Regions from separate parts of the Vreelandella sp. 21 genome, predicted to be linked through region 2. Evidence: predicted binding sites of a transcription regulator. Region 2 holds the regulator's gene; each other region holds the start of a gene.
What was found. The regulator PhoB, encoded in region 2, activates phosphate uptake and scavenging genes when phosphate is short. The targets are predictions, from matches to a motif close to TGTCATANNNNTGTCANA.
Positions count from the first base shown of each region.

Region 1: the regulator PhoB is predicted to act here: its motif matches at 1,495-1,512, upstream of ACN06F_RS03685 (CYTH domain-containing protein).
Region 3: the regulator PhoB is predicted to act here: its motif matches at 1,725-1,742, upstream of ppk1 (polyphosphate kinase 1).

Region 1 is NZ_CP194673.1:800,015-803,299, reverse strand. Features, by position in the region: gene ACN06F_RS03695 (inorganic phosphate transporter) at 1-718, opposite strand, end outside; gene ACN06F_RS03690 (TIGR00153 family protein) at 728-1,408, opposite strand; gene ACN06F_RS03685 (CYTH domain-containing protein) at 1,544-2,452, shown strand; gene ACN06F_RS03680 (ion transporter) at 2,482-3,285, shown strand, end outside.
Region 2 is NZ_CP194673.1:3,958,022-3,961,306, forward strand. Features, by position in the region: gene ACN06F_RS17925 (hypothetical protein) at 1-151, opposite strand, end outside; gene phoR (phosphate regulon sensor histidine kinase PhoR) at 434-1,750, opposite strand; gene phoB (phosphate regulon transcriptional regulator PhoB) at 1,753-2,442, opposite strand; gene ubiA (4-hydroxybenzoate octaprenyltransferase) at 2,565-3,285, opposite strand, start outside.
Region 3 is NZ_CP194673.1:3,233,821-3,237,105, reverse strand. Features, by position in the region: gene ppk1 (polyphosphate kinase 1) at 1-1,639, opposite strand, end outside; gene hemB (porphobilinogen synthase) at 1,765-2,772, opposite strand; gene elbB (isoprenoid biosynthesis glyoxalase ElbB) at 2,981-3,285, shown strand, end outside.

The sequences.
Region 1 (3,285 bases), 890 kb from region 2:
TGATACGACGCTGCATCAACAGGCCAATACCCATGATCACAAGCCCTAACAAAATCGATAGCAGCAGGCTTTGACTAAAGGTCAGGTCCAGCCCAACGTGAGATAGGCCTTTGGTTAGCGTGACCATCGCCACAATAAAACCAACCAAAAATACGTAGCCCGGTACATAGCGTTTGGCAGCAGCAAATGGATTATCATTTTCAAAAATCAGGTGATGCACTGATTTAAACAGCACAAAACCGATAGTACCTGCCAACAGAGGAGAAACGACCCAGCTTGCCGCAATGGTGCCAACAGCGCCCCAATCCACCGTAGAAGCACCCAATCCCGCTACGGCAAAGCCCACAATGGCACCTACAATGGAATGCGTCGTGGAAACCGGCCAACCTTTCATCGATGCTGCCAGTAGCCAAGTACCCGCTGCCAGCAACGCTGCCAGCATACCGTACACCAGTAACTGCGGGTCTTCCTGGAGCAACTCTGGGTCGATAATGCCTTTACGAATGGTGTTGGTCACTTCACCACCCGCCAGCCAAGCACCTAAAAACTCAAAGACAACCGCAATTATAATGGCTTGTTTGATGGTGATCGCTTTTGACCCCACCGAGGTTCCCATCGCATTGGCAACATCATTCGCACCAACGCCCCAAGCCATAAAAAAGCCAAACAAACAGGCCAGAATGATAAAAATTTCACCGTGCTGGGCAATAATCTGCATAGGTATCCCTTAGCGTGCGGTCAAAATCTGTAGGCGGCTGCCCACGCGTTCAGCGCGATCAGAAACTTCACCGACCCACTCAATGATTTTGTAAAGGAAAATCACATCAACAGGAGGAAGTTGGCTTTCAAGCTCAAACAGCTGGCGACGTATCGCGATCTGCTGGCTGTCAGCTTGGTGCTCAAGTGTGTGCAGCTCACGGATCATATTCTGCATAACATCGGAAACATTGCGTCCAAAACCGGACTCAAGCAGCTCTTTCAGCTCTTCAAGCGCTTGGCGAGCCTGGGCCACACACGCCACGCTGGTACGCATATAATCGCGCATGGGATCGGCCAGCTCATCGGGTACACGCATTTTACGCCCCAGCATAATGCCGGTAATGTCGCGCACCTTGTTGGCGATCTTATCCTGCACGCTGATAAGGTCGAGCAAGTCGGACCGCGAGACGGGAAGAAACATCGTATTGGGCAGGTTAAGCCGAAGCTCTGTTTTCAACGTGTCGGCGTCATGCTCTAAGCGGGTAACGTTTTCACGCAGTACAGCTGCGGTATCCCAATCACCGGCAAGCGATGCCTCGAAGAACGGCAACAGTTGGTCGGCACATTCATTGGCCTTGACGATGTGGGCCAGCAGCGGCTGGAATGGCGAGCGGCCAAACATCGCGGAAAAAGGGTTGGAGGTAACCATATAGCCTTTAGCCTGTTTTCGGGGAGCCTGGAAATGGCGGCGCCAGTATAAAGAGTGCGCTCGCCGCCGTCATGAAAAGTTCACAATGTCATGTAAAATTAATTGAAATGTCACAATACAAAGGTGGCTAATGTCATGAAAAATTCAACATCTACTGCTGATTCTGTTTCAGCGCCTACCGAAATAGAGCTTAAACTCGCCCTTGCGCCAGCTCAACTAAACACGCTGCTGTGCCACGCGGCACTAGCCGAAACACCCCAACGGCAACATTTGTCGAACAACTATTTCGATACCCCTGCGGGCGATATGGCGAATGCACGGATTGCCGTGCGCTTACGCCAAGTTGATGATCGCGTGCTACAAACGGTGAAAACTGCCGGTCATGGTGGTGGCGGCCTCTCTACCCGACAAGAGTGGGAGTGGCAAGTTCCTAGCCCACAGCTTGACCAGCATGGCTTAGCTACCCTACCGCCATTCAAAGGTTCACTAGGCACCGTCATTTCCGCGCTACGCCCTGCGCTGCGCACCGACTTTACCCGGCGCAGCTGGCAAATCAACTGGCAGGGAAGCCGTATAGAGCTAGTGTTGGACGAAGGAGAGATTGTCAGCGGTGGTGCTCAAGCGGCAATTTGCGAGGTCGAGCTGGAACTCAAAGCGGGTGAACCAGAGGCGCTTTGGGCGCTAGCATTAACGCTCGCGGAAAGCGTACCGCTGCGCCCTTCTGATACCAGCAAAGCCGCTCGCGGCAATGCATTAGGCGTGCAGCAGTGGGCACTACCTGAAGCTGACGCACCGGCTGAGTGGCTACACAGAGCCACAGTGGCGCTGGACGCCTACCACGATAGTGGTCTTGCGGAACACTTAACTATCGCACAGCAAGCGTTAGCCACACTGGCGACCCATCCCCAGTTAGATGAAAGCTCCCGCCGCGATGCTCAAACACTGACCACAGCACTGAATAAAAATGGCCATCCAACGTCCGCTTATGGCGCTGCTGCGTTAACCCTGGCGCATCGCTTCGCCTATCAAACCACGCTACGCTAGAAACATTCAGCCCACTTCAGGATGTCGCGATGAGTTTTCAATTAACTCCCGGTGCGGAAGGACTGCGCACACGGCTTTTCCATATTATCTTCGAGTCTGATACGCCGGGAGCCAAAGGGTTTGATATTGCGCTGATTATCGCCATTCTAATCAGCGTGGCGGTCATTTTGCTGGACAGCGTAGATAGTTATTCCGAACGCTACGGGCACATTTTCTACTATGCAGAATGGCTATTTACGCTACTTTTCAGCATTGAACTGGCGGTGCGGATTTACTGTTTAGAGCGCCCAACGATTTACCTCAAAAGCTTCTACGGCATTGTCGATGTGATCGCGATTATCCCAGCTTGGTTAGTACTGTTGATGCCTGGTGCGCACGGACTCGTCATCGTAAGGATACTGCGAGTGCTACGCATCTTCCGGATTCTGAGGTTGATGGAGTTTATCGGCGAGGGGCGTTTACTGCTCGATGCGCTTAAACGCAGCCTTCGTCAAATCCTGCTGTTTTTTAGCAGCATCATGATGGTCGTCATACTGTTTGCTGCGCTGATGTACACCATCGAGTCGCCAGAAGCCGGCTTTACCAGTATTCCTATGTCGATGTATTGGGCGATCGTCAGTATGACCACGGTGGGCTACGGCGATATTGTCCCAGCCACGTCGTTAGGCAAAGCGATCACGATGATCCTGATGCTGTTGGGGTATTCGATTATCGCTGTGCCTACCGGGGTATTTTCCGCCCAGGTTATCCGCTCTATTCGTGAAGACCGTTATTCAGAAGAAGCCTGCCCCGGCTGTGGCCATGACCGCCACGAAAAGCGCGCTCGTTACTGC
Region 2 (3,285 bases):
TGCTTCCAGGCTGAGAATCGACAGGCTGTTCATCTGGGGAAATATTGTTTGCTGGATCCGCTGGCTCTTGAGCAAATACCGCAGGGCTAGCAACCAGACCAAACGCTACACTTAAAATACCAGCTTTCTTGAGTAATTCCTTGGACATCATATTCCATCTCCTCGATCGCTGTTCAATACTGCTAAATGGTAAGAAAGACTGCCTTTCGGCTTACCAGTTCCTGTGGTTTTCTCTCTTATCTAAGACACTGCATATGCCATGCCAAAAAGCAAAAAATAATAAAAAAAACGTTAATAAACATTAATTTATATATTTTAAGAAATAAATAAGACGTTTAGAATCTTTCAACTTAGGCAGGAAAAGTGGCTACAAATGGCACATGAGCATTATTTGACCATACTTACATGACACCGTGACACACTTATACAACATCTAGACAGCATTGCGCGGTATGGACTCGTCTTCGACAACGCGTGATGGCGGAAAAACACAGCGAAAGAGAGCCCCTTCGCCAGGGTGGGATTCAATTTGTAGCAGTGCATCATGTCTCAGCAGCACATGTTTCACAATCGCTAGACCAAGGCCCGTTCCACCGGTAGCCGTACTGCGACCTTTATCAACACGATAAAAACGCTCGGTTAAACGCGGAATGTGGACAGGATCTATTCCTTCGCCGTCGTCGTCGACTTCAATACAAGCACTGCCATTCGGCATGGTTTTCCAGCGAAGTGTTATCTGACTACCCTCTGGCGTATACCGCACAGCGTTAAACACTAGGTTTGAAATCGCACTATGCAGTTCTTGCTCGCTGCCAATGAGCCGCGCATCACTTTCAAGCACGACTTGGACATTGTGCTGTTGATTAGAGAGCGCTAGCGCATCGCGGCGAATACTGTCGAGCATCGGCCCTAACACCAGCGCATGATGATCCTCGCCACCTTGGTCAATTTCTAACCGAGAGAGCAGTAGCAGATCATTGACTAAGTTTTGCATACGCTTCGTCTGCTCTTCCATTTGAGCAATACCTCGGCCCAAACGTGGTGGAAGTTGCTCTTTCAAGTCGCCGTAAGTTTCTAAATAACCCGTCAGTACTGTTAGCGGCGTGCGCAGCTCATGGGAAACATTGGCGACAAAATCACGACGCATCTGCTCTAGGCGATGCAAACGGGTAATGTCTCGCGCCATTACCAAGCGTTCATCATCACCATAGAGTGTAATTTGATATTGCAGGATACGCCGTTCATCGATGGGCGACGTTAAGGTCAGCGGCTCACCGTATTTACGCGCATTAAAGTAGCTGATAAATCGAGGATCACGAAGCAGGTTGGTAATATGCTGGCCACGGTCGTGGGCCGTTTGTAAGCCCAGCATTTCGGTCGCGGCACTGTTCCACCATTCTAAGTCACCATGTCGATCTAGCATAACGACACTGTCACGCATCGCTTCGGATGATTCCTGGATACGTGCAAGGGTGGCACGTAAGCGATTCTGGGTAATCCGTTGGCTCTTTTGGTAGCGATACAAGCGATCAAAAAGTTCGCCCCACATACCGCTTGCAGCAGGGGGTTCATCATGAGGGTGGAGCGTTAACCACTTAAAGAGTGCACGCAGTTGGCGCAGTTGATAAACCAAGCAAACGGCAAGGCCTGCAGCAACCCCAAGCCCTGGCATACCTAGCAACCATCCGAGACAAGCCCCCAGGGCAGCTAACCATGCAATCCGCCATAGTTCTCGGCTCCACAGGCGCACCGTTACACCCGCGCGGAAAAACGGTACCCAGTGCCTCTCACCGTTTGAATGAGACTCTGGTGAGCTTCCCCTAAGGCCTTACGTAGACGTCGGATGTGAACATCTACCGTCCGCTCTTCAACGTATACGTTACCACCCCACACTTGATCGAGCAGTTGGCTACGTGTATAGGCGCGCTCTTGATGCGTCATGAAAAACTGCAGCAGGCGGTACTCCGTCGGCCCCATTTCTAACGCCTTACCGTAAGCACTCACACGATGGCTTACTGGGTCTAATAGCAAGCCATTAATTTCAATAGGATCTTCGACACCACGGGGGGTAGTACGTCGCAATACTGCTTTTAAGCGAGCCACCAGTTCGCGGGGAGAGAAAGGCTTGGTGATATAGTCATCCGCCCCGGCCTCAAGTCCTTGAATCTTGTTATCTTCTTCGCCTTTAGCGGTCAGCATAATGATAGGCACTTCGGCAGTGGCTTCTTCACGCTTTAAGCGCCTTGCAAGCTCAATACCACTGGTGCCCGGCATCATCCAATCCAGCAAAAGCAGATCTGGCTGGTGGTCAACCATCATCGCGTGGGCATCCTGGGCGTTATCCGCTTCAAGCACGCGATAGTCAGCCATTTCCAGCGCCACTGCGATCATCTCGCGAATAGGCGCCTCATCATCGACAATCAAAACGGTCTTGGCGGTCATTCCAGGGCCTCACGGTGTTCAATGAAAACTAATTTAAAAAAATAGTTCAAAAAAACAGTTCAAAGACATGTCAGTGACGATAACACCATGACTTGATGACAATTCTATGACATAGAGGATATTTAGCCAGTTATTGGCCACCAACTTAGTGCAATACCTGCAAAAATTAACAAGCCTGACCAATGATTATTAAGAAATGCCTGGAAGCAGCGGTCGCGCTCACGGCCAGCAATTAATCGTTGTTGGTGGACAAACGTGGCAGCCATAGCGGCTAGCCCAAGCCAGAAAAAGCCACCTAAACCAACACGCCATCCTACCCAGGCAAGTAGTCCAAGTGCCGCCACTTGCAGCACACCAATTATCAGACGATCAGCGCTACCAAACAGCACCGCGGTAGATTTGATACCAATTTTTAGGTCATCGTCGCGGTCAACCATGGCGTATTGAGTATCGTAGGCAACGGTCCACAGCACATTAGCGCTAAACAATAGCCATGCTTCAAACGGTACATGACCCAATACCGCACCGAATGCCATGGGGATCGCCCAAGAGAATGCAGCCCCCAGCACCACCTGAGGTAAATGGGTGTAGCGCTTCATAAACGGGTAAATGAACGCTAATACAACACCACCTATCGACAACAGCACCGTAAACCAATTGGTCAATAGCACTAAAATGAAAGCAGTGGCTACCAGCGCTATAAACAGCAGCTGCGCCTCGGCTTCACTGATACGACCAGTGGCTAGAGGACGATGTTTAGTGCGCTTTACATGGCCATCGAAATGACGATCAGCATAATCATTAACCACGCAGCCCGCAGCGCGCATCACATAAACGCCAGCA
Region 3 (3,285 bases), 720 kb from region 2:
CCATGCCAGAAAGCTGCTGGAACACCTTGTGCACGTCCGCGCATAGTGCTGTATTGGCAGTTAGCAGGCTGTAATCGGTATATAGTTTCGCTGTTTTAGAGTGGTAGTTGCCGGTGCCTAAATGTGCGTAGTGGCGCAGCTCGCCCTTCTCACGTCGCACGATATGTAGCATTTTGGCATGGGTTTTATAGGCCATGATGCCGTAAATCACGATGGCGCCGGCTTCTTGCAGGCGTGATGCTAACTGAAGATTGTCGGCCTCATCGAAACGCGCCCGCAGCTCGATAACAACGGTGACTTCTTTGCCTTGGCTGGCGGCATCGACCAGAGCACTCACTATCGTTGAATCTGCGCCCGTGCGGTACAGAGTCTGCTTGATTGCCAGTACGTCCGGATCGCGTGCGGCCTCGCGTAGTAGGTCTTCAATAGGTGAAAAAGACTGGAATGGGTGATGAAGCAGGATATCGCTTTTGGCAATAGCGCTAAATAGGCTGCCACCCTTTAATGCTTTTGGCACGCTAGGCGAATAGGGGCGATAGAGCAGTTCCGGTCGGTCAACATCACCGAGTACAGCCATCATGCGGGTCAAATTTACCGGCCCTTGAACACGGTATAAGTCGCTGCTTTCTAGCTCAAACTGGCGCAGCAAGAAACTGATCAAGTCATCTGGACAATTATCAGCGACTTCAAGGCGAACACCACTGCCATAACGGCGGGCTAATAGCTCGCCACGTAGCGCTGAGGCCAAGTCTGAGACCTCTTCTGGGTCGACGGTCATATCGGCATTGCGAGTCAGCCGGAACTGATAACAACCGCGCACACGCATACCGGGGAAGAGTTCCTCTGCATGAGCGTGAATCATCGATGACAAGAAAATATACTCAGAGAAACCTTCTGCACACAGAGCTTTAGGCAGTGCCATCAAGCGAGGCAGTGAGCGAGGCGCTGGCAGTATTGCCATGCCACCAGCCCGACCAAAGGCGTCCTTTCCCTCTAGTTCAACAATGAAGTTGAGGCTTTTATTAACCAAACGCGGAAACGGGTGGGAAGGGTCTAAGCCAATGGGGCTGATGACCGGCATGATTTCGTTATCAAAAAAACCTTTAACCCACGCTTTTTGCTCGTCGGTCCACTGATCGCGACGACGAAAGCGTAGCCCCTGAGCTTCCAGCGCGGGCAGCAGTGTTTCGTTCAATATTTGATATTGGCGGGCAATTTGCTGATGCGCGATATCCGAGATTTCTGCCAGCACAGCCTTAGGTAAGCGGCCGTCGGCGGCGGTGGTATCGTCACCTAATGCCATTTGGTGTTTAAGCCCAGCAACTCTTATCTCAAAAAACTCATCCATGTTGGATGAAAATATCAGCAGAAACATCAGCCGGTTAAGTAGCGGATGTGCATCGTCTAGGGCTTGTTCAAGCACCCGGATATTGAATTGCAGATGAGAAAGCTCGCGATTGAAGTAAAGCTGCGGGTCGTCAAGATCCGCTTCCAAGTGAGCCTCTTTCGCGTGAACTCCGGTGGGGGTACGATTGATACGCAATGGCAAAGCCTCTCCCTCGCCACTTACCGTCTCGTTTGCAGCGTTCGTTGACTCGCTAGAAAATGCTGGCGTGGAATCTGCTGATTGATCGTCCATGGCTGCCCCCCGGTGGTGGTTCATACTCATCATAGCGTGATAACTACTGTTAATAGGAGTATGCCGGGAAAAGATGACAAACAAGTGTCACCGGTTTGTCATCTTTGAAGGTTTGACCCCTGAAATTAACGCTGTAACAAGCGTGCTGCTTCTAAGGCAAAATAGGTTAAAATCCCATCTGCACCTGCTCGCTTGAAGCACATCAGTGACTCAAGAATGACGGGTTCGGCCTCAAGCCAGCCGTTGTCGAAAGCGGCGCGATGCATGGCGTACTCACCGCTGACTTGATAAGCGAATGTCGGTACTTGGAGTTCGCTTTTTACACGACGTACGATATCCAAGTAAGGCATGCCAGGTTTTACCATTACCATATCAGCGCCTTCAGCGATATCCATAGCGACTTCATGCAGTGCTTCATCACTATTGGCGGGATCCATCTGATAGGTGCGTTTGTCCGCTTTGCCAAGATTGGCGGCAGAGCCGACTGCATCACGGAAAGGGCCGTAATATTTAGAGGCGTACTTAGCGCTATACGCCATAATACGCACATTATGCAGGTGTTCCTGCTCCAACACTTGGCGTATGGCGCCGATGCGGCCATCCATCATATCGGAAGGTGCCACGACATCGGCGCCTGCTTCGGCGTGGGAGAGTGCCTGTTTGAGTAGCGTATCCACTGTGCGGTCATTTTGCACATAGCCGTGCTCATCAAGAATGCCGTCCTGTCCGTGGCTAGTATAGGGGTCAAGGGCGACATCGGTAATAATGCCAAGCTCTGGTAGTGCTTCTTTTAGCGCCCGTACACTACGCTGAACCAGACCATTCGAGTTGTAAGCTTCTTCTGCTAACTCGCTTTTTTGCTCAGCGCTGACAACGGGGAAGAGAGCTAAGGCAGGAATACCCAGCGCGTAGGCCTCACGTGCCTGCTCAATCAGCAGGTCGATGGAAAGACGCTCAACACCGGGCATTGAGGCAATCGCTTCGCGCTGATTTTCGCCTTCCAGTACAAAAACCGGCAAAATCAAATCACTGGGTGTTAGCGTCGACTCCTGCATTAAGCGACGGGAGAAATCGTCGCGACGCATACGGCGAAGTCGGGTGGCAGGGAAGTGACGGGGAGCAGAGGTGTTCAACGGCTTTCTCCAAACAATCGCATAGTCAATCGAATAGTGGGTGCCCTAAAAGGCCTAACGTGAGTATATCAGTCCTGCACTGCAGCGAAAGCGGGCTTGTGATAGCTGGCTTGTAGTGGCTTTATAGACTGACTAAAGTGAGCCACTCAGCGACGCTAAGTGGCGACGATTTAACAGCGATAATAAGCGCTACGATAAGGAGATAAGCATGACCAAACAGGTAGCAATCGTATTAGCAGGCTGCGGCGTTTTTGATGGTTCTGAAATCTATGAAACAACGCTAACGCTGCTGCGCCTTGATCAGTTAGGGATTGGCTATCGCTGCTTTGCGCCGGATGTCGCTCAGCATCATGTGATTAACCACTTAACCCAAGAGCCTGTCGAGGGCGAGCAGCGCAATGTACTGCAGGAGTCGGCGCGCCTTGCCCGTGGTGATATTAGCCCGATTACTGAGCTAGATGCAGATGACTTTGATGCGGTCATTGTTCCTGGTGGCTTTGGTGTCGCTAAAAA